One region of the Williamsia sp. Y712 genome, then DNA from elsewhere that is predicted to be linked to it. Evidence: predicted binding sites of a transcription regulator. Region 1 holds the regulator's gene; the other holds the start of a gene.

The links. Region 1 encodes LexA, which represses DNA repair genes until DNA is damaged. Its sites were predicted from a motif close to CGAACANNTGTTCG; they were not measured.
Region 2: the regulator LexA is predicted to act here: its motif matches at 2,627-2,640, upstream of AC1D75_RS06340 (HNH endonuclease signature motif containing protein).

What each region holds. Positions count from the first base shown of each region.
Region 1 covers NZ_JCAIUN010000002.1:683,291-688,000, forward strand. The annotation lists gene hrpA (ATP-dependent RNA helicase HrpA) at 1-1,079, shown strand, start outside; gene nrdR (transcriptional regulator NrdR) at 1,085-1,534, opposite strand; gene AC1D75_RS18005 (LysM peptidoglycan-binding domain-containing protein) at 1,625-2,131, opposite strand; gene lexA (transcriptional repressor LexA) at 2,323-3,042, shown strand; gene AC1D75_RS18015 (acyl-CoA dehydrogenase family protein) at 3,145-4,287, opposite strand; gene hflX (GTPase HflX) at 4,380-4,710, opposite strand, start outside.
Region 2 covers NZ_JCAIUN010000001.1:1,342,070-1,346,779, reverse strand. The annotation lists gene AC1D75_RS06345 (MerR family transcriptional regulator) at 1-752, shown strand, start outside; gene AC1D75_RS06340 (HNH endonuclease signature motif containing protein) at 799-2,484, opposite strand; gene clpB (ATP-dependent chaperone ClpB) at 2,735-4,710, opposite strand, start outside.

The DNA.
Region 1 (4,710 bases):
CCCTGACGTCCGCCGTCGCCGCCGAACTCACCCGCCTCACCGGCGTGCGGATCGCAGCCGCCGACCTGAGGCCGACCGCGCTGCCCGACCACCTGCGAATGACCTTCGTGGCCCTGGCCCCGGACGGTCAGGAGTTGGGCCACTCCAAATCGTTGACAGAGCTCCAGGACCGACTCGGCGGCAAGGCTCGCGCGGCTCTAGAGAAGGAGGCCGCGACCGAGTCGACGCCGGTGGCAACCACCTGGACAGACAAGACGTTCGGAACCATCGCGCGCTCGGTCCGCAACACCGTTGCCGGACAGGAGATCACGAGCTACCCGGCTTTGGTGCCCCGCAAAGGCGGCTTCACCGTTGCCCCGATGTCGACCGAGTCCGAGCAGCGCAGCGCGATGTACAACGCCCTGATCGGACTGCTTCTCAATGATGTGCCGGGCCTACGTCAGAACGCGACTTCTGCACTCGGGACCGCGGAGCGGCTGGCACTGAGCCAAAGCCCTTACCCCAGCGGTGAGGCATTGCTCACCGATTGCGTGCGGGCGGCGGTGATCGACCTGGTTCCCCCGCAGCCGGAGGTCTGGACCGCTGCCGACTACGCCGCGCTGAAAGGCCATGTCGCCGGGCAGGTCACGAGTCGGGCCACCACCAAATTGCGCCAAGCCGCGGCGATCTTGACCCGGGTGGCTCCGCTGCGTACCGCCATCGCGGCCAGCACGGTGACTGACGCTGCCGACGACGTGCGCGATCAACTCGCGGATCTTGTCTTCGACGGGTTCATCTCGGCCACCGGTGGCGAACACCTCCCCGAGATCCCGCGGTATCTGGATGCTGCCCTGGCCCGGCTGGAACAGCTGCCGGCCTCCGCTTCTCGGGACGCCGCGTCGATGGCAGCCATCGATCGCGTGGTGGCCGCATGGACAGACCATCTGCAGATGATCCCGCCGCAGCGGCGCGATGCGGTCAGCGAGGCCGCGGGCTGGATTGTCGAGGAATTGCGCGTCGGACTGTTTGCTCAACAGCTCCGAACCGCTTACCCGATCTCAGAAAAACGTGCCATCAAGGCGATCCGCGACTTGCGGTAGTGGCGCTAAGGCTTGCTCGACCGGAGGTCGTCGATTTCTTTCTGGAAATCATCCACCGAGTCGAATGACCGGTAGACGGAGGCGAATCGCAGGTATGCGACCTCATCGAGATCGCGAAGCGGGCCGAGGATAGCCAGACCGACCTCATTGGCCGGCACTTCCGCCGAGCCTGATGCCCGCACCGCTTCTTCCACCTGCTGCGCGAGATGCTGCAATTTGTCGTCGTCGACCGAACGGCCCTGGCAGGCCCGGCGGACGCCGCGCATGACCTTCTCACGACTGAACGGTTCAGTGACGCCCGTTCGCTTGACCACCGAGAGCACCGCGGTCTCCACCGTGGTGAAACGGCGTGCACACTGCGAACAGGCGCGGCGGCGACGGATGGCCTGACCCTCGTCCGCCACCCGCGAATCGATTACGCGGGTGTCCTCGTTCTTGCAAAACGGGCAATGCATGCACGATTCCTCGACGGTCGACGGCCTGGGCGGAGTGACCAGACACTGTGACTCCGAGGATACCGTCCGCGATCGCGGCCCCTCCACGGTCTACCTCGCGTAGACGGGGGTGACCAATGCCTGACCCACCGACAGTGCCGAGTTGTTCATGGCGTTGAGTTCCATGATCTTCGCAACCACGGCTTCGGTCGGCATCTCGGGTGCGATGCGGGAGGCGATGGCGCCCAACGACTCCCCCGATTGGACCCGGACGACCTCGGTTCCGACGCGGGCCGGATCGGCGGACTGTTGCATGACGCCGCCGAAGAAGGTCATGAACGCCACCACGAGCATCAGACCGACGCCGGTGACCGACGCAGCCGCCCAGGCGCGTCTGCGGGCGAAGACCATCTCGCGAGCGGTCGGTATCCGCCGCTCGGAATTACGCGAATCGGCACACGAGACGGCGACCCGGCGCTGCGCAGGCAGACGGCGACCGGCCGGGCGTGATGTGTCCGCGGGCCGTACCGGGCGCGTGGTGCGCGGGGCGGTACCGCTCTCGGAGTGGTGAACAGGCCGAGCTGTGGCCGGCCGGATGATGGTGGTGGCTGCAGTCATGGGGTTCAGTCCTCGATCATCGGTTTCGATCTCTATTCGATCACTCGTTCGATTGAAAGAGTGTTCGATTTGTACCACGGGCCTCCGACAAAGCGCCACGCCTGATCGAACAAATGTTTGAGACTTGTGACCATTTGCACTATCTTTGTCGACATGGACCCCGCCCGATACCGCATGAACTGGAGGACCTGATGGCCGATACAACCCAGCCCCCGACACCGGCGGACGGGGCCGCGACCACTGTTGTCGCCACCGAACCACTCGCCGAGGGCTCACTGACCCCCCGTCAGAAAGCAGTTCTCGAGGTCATCCGTACCTCGGTTCGCGAGCGCGGCTACCCGCCGAGCATCCGGGAGATCGGTGACGCCGTCGGTCTGACCTCAACGTCGTCGGTCGCCCACCAGCTCCGCACGCTCGAACGCAAGGGTTTCCTGCAGCGCGAGAACAACCGGCCTCGAGCGGTGAACATCCAGGACACCGACCTGAACCCGGCCACAGCGGCCGGGCAGGTTCAGACACCGGACGAATCCCTGCCGACACCGACGTTCGTCCCGGTCCTCGGCCGGATCGCGGCCGGCGGTCCGATCCTCGCCGAAGAAGCCGTCGAAGACGTCTTCCCGCTCCCCAAAGAGCTGGTCGGTGAAGGTTCACTGTTCCTGCTCAGGGTCGTCGGTGAATCGATGATCGACGCCGCGATCTGCGACGGTGACTGGGTGGTCGTACGCCAGCAGAATGTTGCCGACAACGGCGACATCGTTGCGGCGATGATCGACGGCGACGCCACGATCAAGACATTCAAGCGCACCAAGGACGCCGTGTGGCTGATGCCGCACAACCCGGTGTTCGATCCCATCCCGGGCAACGATGCCGTCATCCTGGGCAAGGTCGTCACAGTGATGCGCCGACTCTGAGCTCCGAGTCGTAGGCAGATCACTCTCAGAGCGATCAAAGGCGGGGTGTACCGGGATATCCCGGTACACCCCGCCTTTCGAGTTCAGGGGATCACGAAGTGATCAGACCCCGAGACTGCGTCCGATCACTTCCTTCATGATCTCGGTCGTGCCGCCGTAGATGGTCTGCACGCGAGAGTCGAGGAACGCCTTGGCGACCGAGTATTCACGCATGTATCCGTATCCGCCGTGCAGCTGCAGACACCGGTCGACCAGGTGCACCTGGTTCTCGGTGGCGTAATACTTGGCCATTGCGGCGTCCGGGACGGTCAGCTTCTTCTCGTTCAGCAGACCGATGCAGTGATCGACGAAGACACGCGTCGTCGTGGTCGAGGTGGCCAGTTCGGCCAGCAGGAACCGGGTGTTCTGGAAGTTTCCGATCGAGCGACCGAAGGCCTTGCGGTCCTTGGCGTACTGAACGGTGGTCTCCAGCACCTGCTCCATCGCCGCCGCGGCGACCACTGCGATCGACAGGCGTTCGCGGGGCAGGTTCTGCATCAGGTAGATGAAGCCGAGGCCTTCTTCACCGAGCAGGTTCTCGGCGGGCACGCGGACGTTGTCGAAGCTCAGTTCGGCTGTGTCCTGCGCCTTCATGCCGACCTTGTCGAGGTTGCGGCCGCGCTCGAAACCCTTCATGCCACGCTCGACGACCAGCAGGCTGAATCCCTTCGCGCCTGCCTCGGGGTCGGTGCGCGCGACCACGATCACCAGGTCGGCGTTGATGCCGTTGGTGATGAACGTCTTCGATCCGTTGAGCACCCAGTGGTCGCCGTCTTTCTTGGCGTTGGTCTTGATGCCCTGCAGATCCGAACCGGTTCCGGGCTCGGTCATGGCGATGGCGGTGATGAGCTCACCGGAGGTGAATCCCGGAAGCCAACGCGCCTTCTGCTCATCGTTGGTCAGCTCCAGCAGGTACGGCGCGATGACGTCGTTGTGCAGGGTGAATCCCAGGCCGCTGAACCCGCCCCGTGCGGACTCCTCGGAGACGATGGCCTGGTAGCGGAAGTCGTCGACTCCGCCGCCGCCGAACTCTTCGGGTGCGTCCACGGCCAGGAAGCCGTTCTTACCTGCTTCGATCCACACATCGCGATCGACGATGTTCTGCTCTTCCCAGCGGGCGTGGTGCGGCGCCACATGCTGTTCGAGGAAGCTTCGGTACGAATCGCGGTAGAGGAGGTGTTCAGGCTCGAAAATCGTACGTTCCATCAAGGTCTCCATAACGAGGTGTCAAAACGCGGATGTGCCAGTAACTGTAACTGGATTCTACATTTAGCCCAAGGGCCTGGAGGCCTGGATTTTCAGAACAAGTCAGATGCGGCGAACTCGGCCAGCTGGCTGGCAAGCGCAGAAGGCACGCTGGCGACGATCTCCGTGCCATCGGCGCCGTGCTCTTCGCGCGTCACATCTCCCTCGGCGTGGATGCGCGAGACCAGGTCACCCCGGGAGTACGGCACCCGGACGGTGACATGGACGTCATGTCGCGACACCGACTCCCGGACCCGCTCGAGCAGTTCCGGGATACCTTCGCCCGTGGCCGCCGAGATGAAGACCGCGTCGGGAAACAGACTCCGAAGCTGCGTCAGCACCGTCGGATCGGCGACGTCGATCTTGTTCACCACGAGAAGCTCC
Region 2 (4,710 bases), on a different contig from region 1:
ACTCGATCGGGCTGCTCACACCGTCGCGCACCGACCCGCACAGCGGTTACCGGTTCTACGAGGTGAACCAGCTCGAACGGCTCAACCGCATTGTCGCGCTGAAGGATCTGGGCCTGCGTCTCGACGAGGTGCGCCAGATCGTCGACGACGAGCTCACCGGTTCAGACCTGCGCGCGATGTTCCGGCTGCGCCAGGTGGAACTCGAGTCGCAGATCCGCCACGACCAGCATCGCCTCGCCCGGGTGGAAGCCAGACTCCGACTCATCGAAGGAGAAGAAGGCATGTCTGCATCCATCATCACCACCAAAACCGTTGCACCGACAAAGAATGTGGGGTTGCGCGCGTTGGCCGCCAGCACCACCAACGAAGACATCGGACCGACCATTCGCCAGCTGTACCCGCGCATCATCGAAGCACTTCATGCCGCGCGCGAGACTCCCGTGGGCCCCAGCCTGGCGTACTACTCGCCCGCCCCCGAGGAATCCGAGGACGCGGTGTGGATCCATGCCACCTTCCCCGTACTGTCCGGATCGGTACCAGGCCTCGACACCTTCGAGATCCCGGGTGGCGAGGTCGCCTCGCTGATCCACCACGGAACGATGGACTCGATCGACTCTGCGTACCAGACCCTCAACCGCTGGGTCACCGATCAGGGGTTCACCCTCACCGGGCAAGGCCGGGAAACCTATCTGGAAATGGCAGACAAGGAATCCGATTGGGTCACCGAAGTCCAGGTCGACTTCGTCCGCTGATTCGCACATTCCGAACGCACCCCTTGGGTTTCGGGCCCGACCAGCCTCATTCCGGTTGGTCGGGCCCGGGTTCGGTTTCTTCGTCTGACTCATGCGGCCGGGACGGCGGCGACACCCCACATTCGCGTTTTCGTTGTTCGAGTTGCTCGTGACGGCGGGATCGCATCAACTCCCGCGCCTCGGCGAGGGCCTCGTCAGGGTGATGGGCGCGATTGACCAGTGGTCTGCGTTCCGGATCGATGAATACCGGCGGAATCCACGCACACCGACCCGCATCCGGCCCTTCGGTGAGCATCACCGTCTGCCATTGATTGATCCCCGGGCCGATCAGCTTGTGATGCTGTGGACACGCCGGAGCCTCGTTGACGATATCCGTGAACCCGCCGAGCACCCATTCCCGAATGTGATGGGCTTCGGCCCACATCGCCGGATTCGAACATCCCGGAGTCGAGCAACCGCGATGAGCAGCAAACATCGCCAACCGCTGAGACTCGCTCGCCAACCGACGAGCCCGCCCGAAGTACAGGATCTCGTTCGAGTGATTTTCGAAGATCGCCAACGATTTGTCGCTGCGCACAGCGAGTTCCACTGCATCACCGATGGGGAGAATCGTTCCGGTCGCCGTATACGCCACACCTGATCCATACGGCCGCACCGGATTCCGGCTGCCACATGGCACCATCTCGCCCGGCACCTCGACCTCGACCTCGACCTCGACCTCGACCTCGACCTCGACCTCGACCTCGACAATGTCATCGTTGTAGTCGTCGCTGTCAATGACCACTTCTGCACCAGATGAGGGTCGCACCGATTCGTCGAGCTGATCTTTGGTCATCGAGATGATCACCTGCACCGGCAGACCACGGTGCGATTTGCCCAGTTGCCCGGACTCGATCAAATACAACAACGCGGCCTTCAGCGCATCGTGATTGCGCTGCGCCTGACTACGAATGTCGTTGTCAGCAGCGGCCTGCAGGATGTCTTTGTCCAGTGCCGGGTCATCTACCGCACCCGACGGGGACAGCGGGTCACCAGGATTGTTCATCCCTTTCGCGGCCCAGACCATCAACATCACGTCGAGCAATGCGCGCGTCACCGGGTCCAGATGGCCCGTGATCTTCGACATCAAGTTTGTGGACTGCTTACCCAGACTCAGACCGCGATGGCGGGCGCGGTCCGCGTCGTCGGTCAACGTGCCGTCGGGATCGAGATACTCGACAATCCGCTCACCGATCCGCTCCACTTCTGTCGGGGTGTACCGCTGGCACAACTGCGCCATCGCGGCCTCGGTATTCTCCCGCTTTTCCGCATCGACCTTCGCGGGGATCTTGGCCATCACGTCCATGACGATCGCAGCATGATCGAGATCGATCGCACCGTCCCGTAACGCCGCCGCCGTCTCCGGATACCGCGGCTCGATGACCTCGCCACTGGGTGTCACCGATGCTGTCAGAGCGTCCATTGCCTCCAACCGTTTACGGGCCGCCCCGGGCCGCAGCCGCAACAGTTGTTTGAGCATCGCTACCGGTGAGCCGAAACCTGCTTTCGAAAATGCGCCTCGCACAGTCACTTCGCGCAATACCGGCAAACCAGCGGCCTGCAGCCGTCGCGTCGAGGTTTCGATGCGCTGGAGCACCCGCACACAGTCCTCATCAGACAACGGCGTCAAATCCATTGTGGCGATGCGCTCAACAGCAGCATCAAGCTCGAGCAACGCAGCATTCGTGGGCATGTCGATAGCGAACTGATCTGACACCCCGGACCCCCCAGCCCCTGTGAAACGAATACGAACAGACGTAGTGATTTCTTGGAATCGGAATCCACGTATTTCGGAAGCGCTTGAGCACCAGTGTAACCCAAAATCGCCCGCTGTTCAAACGTATGTTCGATATGATTCTCGCGGTGCCATTCCTCGTGCTCGTAAAAGCAAGAACCCCTGCACCGATGTGGCGCAGGGGTTCTTGTTCAATTACTCAGCCGGGTCAGCCGACGACCAATGTCTCGCCGTCGTCGCTGGTGGTCACCGGGACCACGTCGCCGTCGGTGATCTTGCCGGCCAGCAAAGCCCTGGCAAGCTGATCGCCGATGGCCTGCTGCACCAACCGGCGCAGTGGACGAGCACCGTAGAGCGGATCGAATCCGCGTGTGGCAAGCCACTTCTTGGCGTCCTCGGAGACCTCCAGTTGGAGTCGGCGTTGTGCCAGACGCTTGCCCAGCTGTCCGAGCTGGATGTCGACGATCGACACCAACTGTTCAGCCGTCAGCGCGTCGAACACCACGACGTCGTCGAGTCGGTTGATGAACTCAGGCTTGAATGCCGACCGGACCGCAGCCATCACCTGGTCCTTGTCGCCGCCTGCTCCCAGGTTGGACGTCAGGATCAAGATGGTGTTGCGGAAGTCGACCGTGCGGCCTTGACCGTCGGTCAACCGGCCTTCGTCGAGCACCTGCAGCAGGATGTCGAACACGTCCGGATGAGCCTTCTCGACCTCGTCGAACAGCACCACCGTGTAGGGGCGACGCCGAACGGCCTCGGTCAGCTGACCACCGGCCTCGTAGCCGACATAGCCCGGAGGCGCACCGACGAGCCGTGCCACGCTGTGCTTTTCGCCGTACTCGCTCATGTCTATGCGAACCATGGCATGTTCGTCGTCGAACAAGAACTCGGCAAGAGCCTTGGCCAACTCGGTTTTACCGACACCGGTCGGCCCGAGGAACAGGAACGATCCCAGTGGCCGGTTCGGGTCGGCGACACCGGCCCGAGCGCGACGAACCGCGTCGGACACAGCCTCGACGGCCAGTTTCTGGCCGATGACCCGGGAGCCCAGTTCGTCTTCCATCCGAAGCAGTTTCGCGGTTTCACCCTCGAGCATGCGTCCGGCCGGAATACCGGTCCAGGCTGCGACCACCTCTGCCACATCGTCGGGTCCGACCTCTTCCTGCAACATCACGTCGCCGGTCGGGTCTGCACCCGACTTCTCCATGGCGGCAGCAAGTTCCTTCTCCAGAGTCGGGATGGTGCCGTATCGCAGTTCGGCTGCCCGGCCGAGATCGCCATCGCGTTCGGCCCGCTCAGATTCACCGCGAAGTGTTTCGAGGCGCTCTTTGAGGTCACGCACCGAGTCGATGGCGTTCTTCTCACCCTGCCAGCGGGCGGAGAGCTCGTTGAGCTTCTCACGCTGGTCGGCGAGCTCCTGACGGAGCTTGTCGAGACGAATCTTCGACGCGGCGTCGGTTTCCTTTTGCAGCGCGACCTCTTCGACTTCGAGTCGACGAACGATGCGTTCGACCTCATCGATTTCGACTGGGCGCGAATCGATTTCCATCCGGAGTCGAGATGCCGCCTCGTCGACAAGGTCGATGGCCTTGTCTGGCAGGAACCGCGACGTGATGTAGCGATCGCTCAGTGTCGCGGCGGCCACCAGTGCGGAGTCCGTGATCCGGACGCCGTGGTGCACCTCGTACCGCTCCTTGAGTCCACGCAGGATGCCGATGGCATCTTCGACCGACGGTTCGCCGACGTAGACCTGCTGGAATCGGCGTTCGAGGGCCGCGTCCTTTTCGATGTACTGACGGTATTCGCTGAGTGTGGTGGCACCCACCAGGCGCAGTTCACCGCGGGCGAGCATCGGCTTGATCATGTTGCCCGCGTCCATCGCGGAATCACCGGTGGCACCGGCACCCACGATGGTGTGCAGCTCGTCGATGAACGTGATGACCTGTCCGGCAGAGCCTTTGATCTCTTCCAGAACGGCCTTCAGGCGCTCTTCGAACTCACCGCGATACTTGGCACCGGCGACCATCGAGCCCATGTCCAGGGACACAACGGTTTTACCGCGCAGACTCTCCGGGACGTCACCGGCGATGATGCGCTGGGCTAGCCCCTCGACGATCGCGGTCTTACCCACACCGGGTTCACCGATGAGGACCGGGTTGTTCTTGGTCCGACGGCTGAGCA